DNA from 2 places in the Cupriavidus sp. SS-3 genome. Region 1 is predicted to be linked to the other one. Evidence: predicted binding sites of a transcription regulator. Region 1 holds the regulator's gene; the other holds the start of a gene.
The links. Region 1 encodes LexA, which represses DNA repair genes until DNA is damaged. Its sites were predicted from a motif close to ACTGTATNNNNATACAGT; they were not measured.

Region 1 (3,408 bases):
ACATGGCCGCAATCCCCCGGAGCATCTGTAGCGATTGGAATTTCATTATGGGAGGCTCTCAGTTGGCCTGGTATGGCAAACTGTGTCCCATATCCGGCTGAGCACGCTATCCATCGAAGGAATGAGATGGGCGCCGGGGATGAAAAAGGGCCATGGGTTCGAGTCCCATCATTCAGGCGCGAGTGCCAGCGCTGGTGAGCCTCGCAGCGCCACAGCCGCTGCGGACTCATGGCGCAAAGATCGAGATGGCGCCTGGCGCGCGCGCGGGTTAGAATCCGCACCCGGCTCCCGCAAAACCCGCACGAATGCTGTGAGATTTCAGCGCCAGTGCGGAACAAGGCGAGGCCATAAGCGTTGGTTTTGGGTCAATGGCGATAGACGCCGGGATGGCAAGTTCCCGTCGTCGTGGACTCGAGTCCTATCCAGCCAACCCAAGCATTCTCCAGAACGGTGCCTCCCAAGGGCGCCGTTTTGCATTCCCCGGGGGTGGTATGTTGGTTCGAACGGCACTGATTGGCGCAGCGATGGCAACCATGGTGGCAGGGTGTGCCACTGGCACTTCGGAGAAGGACGTCCGCGCTCGCCCGCCGATGCGGTTGTTTACGCCGGTCAAGATGGCGGAAGTCGCGAAATGCCTGCGCAACAATCTGGGCGATGAAGCTACGCTGGTCCAGTTGCCGGCAAAAAACCAGACCGAGATCCGTATCGGCCAGAGCGCGTCAAGCGGTGAATATCAATACGCCTACCTGATCTCTCTGACGGCACAGGCCGATGGCACGGCGCTGGAACTACGCAAGACCGATACCTGGTTTCCCCAGCTGACGCCGACGGAACTCGAGGCCGAAGCCAAGGCGTGCGCGCGTAGCTGAGCGGGACAGAGCGCCGGCGACGCGGCAAGCGTCTGGCGATATCAGTCAGGCGGCCAGCTTTTCGGTGGTTTCAAGTTCCAGCATGCGGCAGATGGCCGCCATGCTGCCCACCATGGTACGGCGCTGCGTACCCTGGTAGACACGTACACCCTTGCTCTGGCGAAACGGCACGGGCTTGACCGGACGACGGGCGGCGACGTGGTGGATTTGCGGCATGGTGGCACCTCTTTTTAGGCAAAGCGGGGTCAACACCCGGCGAGCCGGGCGGCGTCTGCAAAGCAATGGAAGCGGGTGGGCCCGCGCAGGCAAAGCGCCCGCGATGGTGCCCGGCTAGAAGCCGGAAGAGCGGATCAGCCCGACGGCGATGCCTTCCAGCGAGAACTCTTCACCGGGCTCGACGATGATGTTGGTGAAGTCCGGGTTCTCGGCGATCAGTTCGATATGGCCACCGCGCCGCTGCAGGCGCTTGACGGTGACGTCGTCGCCCAGTCGCGCCACCACGATCTTGCCGTTGGCGGCCTCGCTGGCGCGGCGCACGGCGAGCAGGTCCCCGTCGAGGATGCCGGCGTCGCGCATGCTTAGCCCGCGCACGCGCAGCAGGTAATCCGGTCGCTCATCGAAGACCGAGGCATCCACCTGGTACTGGCGGTCGATATGTTCGGCGGCCAGGATGGGGCTGCCGGCTGCGACGCGGCCCACCAGCGGCAGCGTCAGCTGCAATACGCCGGCCATTGGCAACGAGAATTGGTCCGGCAGCTCCGAATCGCTGCGTGAGACCTTCAGGCGGATGCCACGCGACGCGCCCGGCGTCAGTTCGATCACGCCTTTGCGGGCCAGCGCCCGCAAATGTTCTTCGGCGGCATTGGGCGAGGAGAAACCGAACTCTGCTGCGATCTCGGCGCGGGTAGGGGGGAAGCCGGTACGGCGGATCGTGTTGCGGATCAGATCGAAAATCTGCTGCTGCCGGGGTGTCAGGGTCGCCATGGGATCGCCGTTCCGTGCAGGGCCGCTGGTGTGGATGACGGAGGCTCTGGTCCGTCCATCCAGCATCCGGCGGGCCGGGCACTGTATGTTTAAACAGTATGCTGTGATTTTATACAGTATCGGCGTCAGTGCAAGCAGAATTTTGAGGCGTGTCGCATGGACGCTGGTCAAGGCACCTGATGCGGGCTCCGCCAGGGCGTGTCCGCCCGCTACAATCGCCTTTCCTTTATCCAGAACTAAATCGTTGCGCGCTCCCATGACCCAATTGCCTCGCATCGTCGTATTGGCCACTGGCGGCACCATCGCCGGCGCCGCCGGCAGCGCCGCCAGCAGCGCCCGCTACCAGGCGGCGACCGTGCCGGTGTCCTCATTGCTGGCTGCGGTGCCGCCCCTGCAGTCGGTGGCCCGCATCGAGGCCGAGCAGGTGGCGCAGGTCGACAGCAAGGACATGACCTTCGCGCTGTGGCAAACACTGGCGGCGCGGGTCGGGCACTGGTCGGCGCAGCCTGACGTTGCGGGCATCGTGATCACGCACGGCACCGACACGCTGGAAGAAACTGCGATGGCGCTGCACCTGACGCAATCGTGTCCGGTGCCAGTGGTCCTGACCGCCGCGATGCGTCCGTCGACGTCGTTGTCGGCCGACGGGCCGCTGAACCTGCTGGATGCGGTGCGCGTCGCCGCCCATCCGGATGCGCGCGGCAAGGGTGTGCTGGCGGTGCTGAACCAGCAGATCCACGCGGCACGGGACGTGGCCAAGGCGCATACGTCGGCGGTCGATGCCTTTGTCTCGCCGTGCGGGCCGCTGGGGTTCGTGCAGGACGACTACGTGCGCTTTGCCCGGGCGCCCCGGGCGGCTGCGCCCATCGGGCCGATGCCGGCGGCGTGGCCGGTGGTGGAGATCTTGGCAAGCTACGCGCAGCCGGGCAGGGCGGTGGTGGATGCGCTGGTGCGGGCCGGCGTCGCCGGCCTGGTTGTGGCCGCGACCGGCAATGGCTCGATCCATGAGATGCTGGCAGCTGCCCTTGCCGATGCCGCGGCGGCCGGAGTGGCGGTGGTGCGCAGCTCGCGCACCGGTGCGGGGCATGTGGCGATCCCGCCGCAGCCTAGTCCTGCCGACGGTGTGTTCGTGTCAGCTGCCGACCTCAATCCCTATAAGGCGCGCGTGTTGCTGGCGCTGGCCCTGGCGGCGGATGCCGGGCTGGCGCGCGACCCGGAGCGGCTGCAGTCGGTCTTTGCCAGCGCCTGATTTGCCCGTGAAATCAGCGGCTTGCGTTGTTGATGCAGGGCGGGCTATAATTTAAGGCTATTCAACCTTGCCACACCGGACTCGTGACGCCCGGGTGGCTAATCCCAAAAGGAGCGTCAATGCGTCATTACGAAATCGTCTTCATCGTCCACCCGGACCAGAGCGAACAAGTGCCGGCCATGATCGAGCGCTACAAGCAGCTCGTGACCTCGCAGAACGGCAACGTTCACCGCGTGGAAGACTGGGGCCGTCGCCAGATGGCTTACATGATCCAGAAGCTGGCCAAGGCTCACTACGTTTGCCTGA
Region 2 (3,408 bases), on a different contig from region 1:
GCCAGCACCTGTTCGAATTCGGACGGCCACGGCGAGGTCGGTGCCATCAGCGCGCGCGCCAGCGCAAGCAGGTCGGCCCACGCCGGCGCGGCGGCCGGCGGCGGCTCGAATTCCTGCAGCGAGAACAGCGGCTCGGTCGCCAGCGCCATGGCATCGAGCACGCGTGCCGCGGTCTTGGGGCCGATGCCGGGCAGCAGCTGCAGCGTGCGGAACCCCGCCATGCGGTCGCGCGGGTTCTCGAGCCAGCGCACCACCGCCAGCACATCCTTGACGTGGGTCGATTCCAGGAACTTGAGCCCGCCGAATTTCACGAACGGGATATTGCGCCGCGCCAGCTCGATCTCTACCTGCGCGCTGTGGTCGGCGGCGCGGAACAGCACCGCCTGTGCCATCAGCGCCAGGCCGGCCTCGCGCCGCGCCAGCACCTGCTCGACCACGTAGCGGGCCTGGTCGGCCTCATCGTTGACCACGATCACGCCGGGCTTCTCGGCCGAGGCGCGCTCGGACCACAGGTCCTTGGTATAGCGCTCGGCCGCGAGCCCGATCACCGCGTTGGCGGCCTGCAGGATCGGCTGCGTCGAGCGGTAGTTCTGCGACAGCGTGACCTGCTGCGCGGCCGGCGTGAACTGCGACGGGAAATCCAGGATATTGCGCACGGTGGCGCCGCGGAAGGCGTAGATCGACTGCGCGTCGTCGCCGACCACGGTCAGGCCGCGGCCATCGGGGCGCATGGCCAGCAGGATCGACGCCTGCAGCGCATTGGTGTCCTGGTATTCGTCGACCAGGATATGGTCGAAGCGCGTGCCCATGTCCTGCGCGATGGCGGGCTCGGCCATGGCCTGGGCCCAGTACAGCAGCAGGTCGTCGTAGTCGAGCACGTGCTGCTTCTGCTTGGCCTCGACATAGCCGGCGAACAGCGTGCGCAGCGCATCGGCCCACATCGCATAGCGCGGGAACTGCTGCCTGAGCACGTCTTCCAGCGGCGCCTGGGTGTTGACCACGCGCGAATAGATCGACAGGCAGGTTTCCTTCTTCGGGAAGCGGCTGGCGGTCTCCGACAGGCCCAGGTCGTGGCGCACCACGTGCATCAGGTCGGCGGAGTCGCCGCGGTCGCTGATGGTGAAGGCCGGCGACAGGCCCAGGGTCTCGGCGTATTCGCGCAGCAGCCGCGCGCCGATGGCGTGGAAGGTGCCGGACCACTGCAGCGCCGCGCGCCCGGCGCCGGTGCTGGTGCCCAGCGCCTGGTCGACGATGCGCTCGACGCGCCGCCCCATCTCCGCCGCGGCGCGGCGCGAGAACGTCAGCAGCAGGATGCGGCGCGGATCGGCGCCGGCCAGCACCAGGTGCGCGACCCGGTGCGCCAGCGTATTGGTCTTGCCCGAGCCGGCGCCGGCGATGATCAGCAGCGGCGCGTCGCTGCCGTGCTCGACCGCGGCGCGCTGCTCCGGATTGAGCCGGGACAGGTAGGCGGGGAGCGCTTCGGCGTCAGGGGTGGCGGCTTCGGCTGATTCAGCCGCGGGGGCAAGGTCCAGGGTCACGGGTTGGGGCGGGCAGGACACGCGATGAGAAAACTGGCGCCAACTGTATATCCATACAGCCCGCGGGCGCAACCCGCCGCGCGCGGGATCGGTCCCGAAAACAAAAAAAGGTGCTCGATGAGCACCTTTTGTCGTGTGTTCGCAGCGCTGAGTTACGCTGACTTTGCCAGCGCGCCGTCGAGCAGCTTGTGCAGCGCTTCCCATTCGGGCTCGCCGACATAGCGCTTCAGGATGCGGCCTTCCTTGTCGATCACGAAGGTGGTAGGCGTCAGGCCCACATTGCCAAAGGCCTTGGCCGCGCTGCCGTCGCTGTCCATCGCCACCTTGAACGGCAGCCCGCGCGTCTTGGCGAAGTTCATCACGTACATGGGCGGGTCGTAGTTCATCGCCACCGCGACGAATTCCAGGCCCTTGCCCTTGAACTGCTCGTAGGTCTTGACCATGTCCGGCATCTCCTTGATGCAGGTGGCGCAGCTGGTGGCCCAGAAGTTGACCAGGTAGACCTTGCCCTTGAGGTCGGCGGTGCTGACTTTTTCGCCGGACAGCAGCGTGAAGGTGGCGGCCGGCGCGGTACCGGACGGCGACAGCGCGCGGTAGCCGAACCAGCCCAGCAGCGCCAGCACCACCACGGCGGCGACGATGGGCCAGGGCTTGCGGGAGGTCTTGGAGGCGGGGGTAGTGGTCATGGGAATCCGGCTGAAGCCGCTTCGTTGGTGCAGGGAGGACCGGGCGGGGCCGATCAGCAGTGGGACATTCTAATGCGGCAGGCGTTCGCGCGCTGCGCGGTACCGCCTTGCGGTGATGCGCTGGAACCCTTCCGTCACTTGCGCGCGGCGACGGCGGCGCGCGCCTGCGCCAGCGCCTGTTCCAGGTAGGCGCCGTAGAAGTCGGGCTGCATGCCGCGCAGCGGGTTGGCGGCGGCGCGGCCCTGGCGGTCCAGGAACAGCACCGTCGGCGCCACCCGGACCTGGTGCGCGCGGGCCCAGGCGCGCGCGGTGGTCTGGCTGCCGTCGGCATCACGCAGCGGGGTGTCGGCGGTCATGTCGAGCTCGCGCACGGCGATTTCGCCCGCGGTGGCCTGCGGGCCCAGGTAGTTGCGGCGCACCGCGTCGCAATAGCCGCAGCCCGGCATCGACACCAGCACCACCAGCGGCTCGCCGCGGCGCGCGGCGTCGGCGCCGTGGGCGGCGAGGTCCGTGGCCGGCGGCAGGTGCGCCGGGCCCGCGGCGGACACGCCGGCCATCGCCGCCAGCAACACGCCCGCGGCCAGCCAGTGCAGACGGGTGCCGGCGGCAGGAGTTAGGGCGAGGCGGGAGGCAGGCATGGCGGTTCGCGGGGCGGCACAGGTGGGACAGGCGGCGCGGCAAGCACTGGCGCGCCGCTTCCGGGATAATACCGGTTTCCGCGCGCCGGCGACCGCGCCCGCGCGCGCCGTCCCGAGCCTGTGCTTCCGTCCCGTTTTCCATGCGTCCCGTGCCGCCCCCGCCGAGCCTTGCTGCCGCGCCCCGCTGGTCCCTCACATGCTGTGCCGCGCTGCTCGCGCTGGCCCTGTGCGCCTGTTCGCCGCGCTATGACTGGCGCACCATCCAGTCGGGCGAGGGCGGCTACGCCGCGCTCTATCCCGGCAAGCCCACCAGCGCCGCGCGCGACGTGACCATTGCCGGGCGCAAGCTGCCGATGACGATGGAGGCCGCACGCGTCGACGACACGCTCTTCGCCGTCGGCGTGGTGACCCTGCCCGCCGACGATGAAGCGCTGCGGCGCGAGGCCCTGGCGGCGATGCAGGCCGGCCTGCTGGCCAACCTGGGCACGCTGTCGGGCGAGCCGCGCACGCGGCCGGTCACCATCATGAGCGCGGACCGGCCGGGCC

Region 2: the regulator LexA is predicted to act here: its motif matches at 1,581-1,598, upstream of U9J39_RS11025 (ATP-dependent helicase).

Annotation. Positions count from the first base shown of each region.
Region 1 is NZ_JAYLVT010000004.1:266,266-269,673, reverse strand. Features, by position in the region: gene U9J39_RS09065 (acyltransferase family protein) at 1-46, opposite strand, end outside; gene U9J39_RS09060 (hypothetical protein) at 525-869, shown strand; gene U9J39_RS09055 (hypothetical protein) at 915-1,085, opposite strand; gene lexA (transcriptional repressor LexA) at 1,200-1,853, opposite strand; gene U9J39_RS09045 (asparaginase) at 2,110-3,102, shown strand; gene rpsF (30S ribosomal protein S6) at 3,222-3,408, shown strand, end outside.
Region 2 is NZ_JAYLVT010000005.1:295,552-298,959, reverse strand. Features, by position in the region: gene U9J39_RS11025 (ATP-dependent helicase) at 1-1,538, opposite strand, end outside; gene U9J39_RS11020 (TlpA disulfide reductase family protein) at 1,691-2,224, opposite strand; gene U9J39_RS11015 (thioredoxin fold domain-containing protein) at 2,359-2,862, opposite strand; gene U9J39_RS11010 (hypothetical protein) at 3,003-3,408, shown strand, end outside.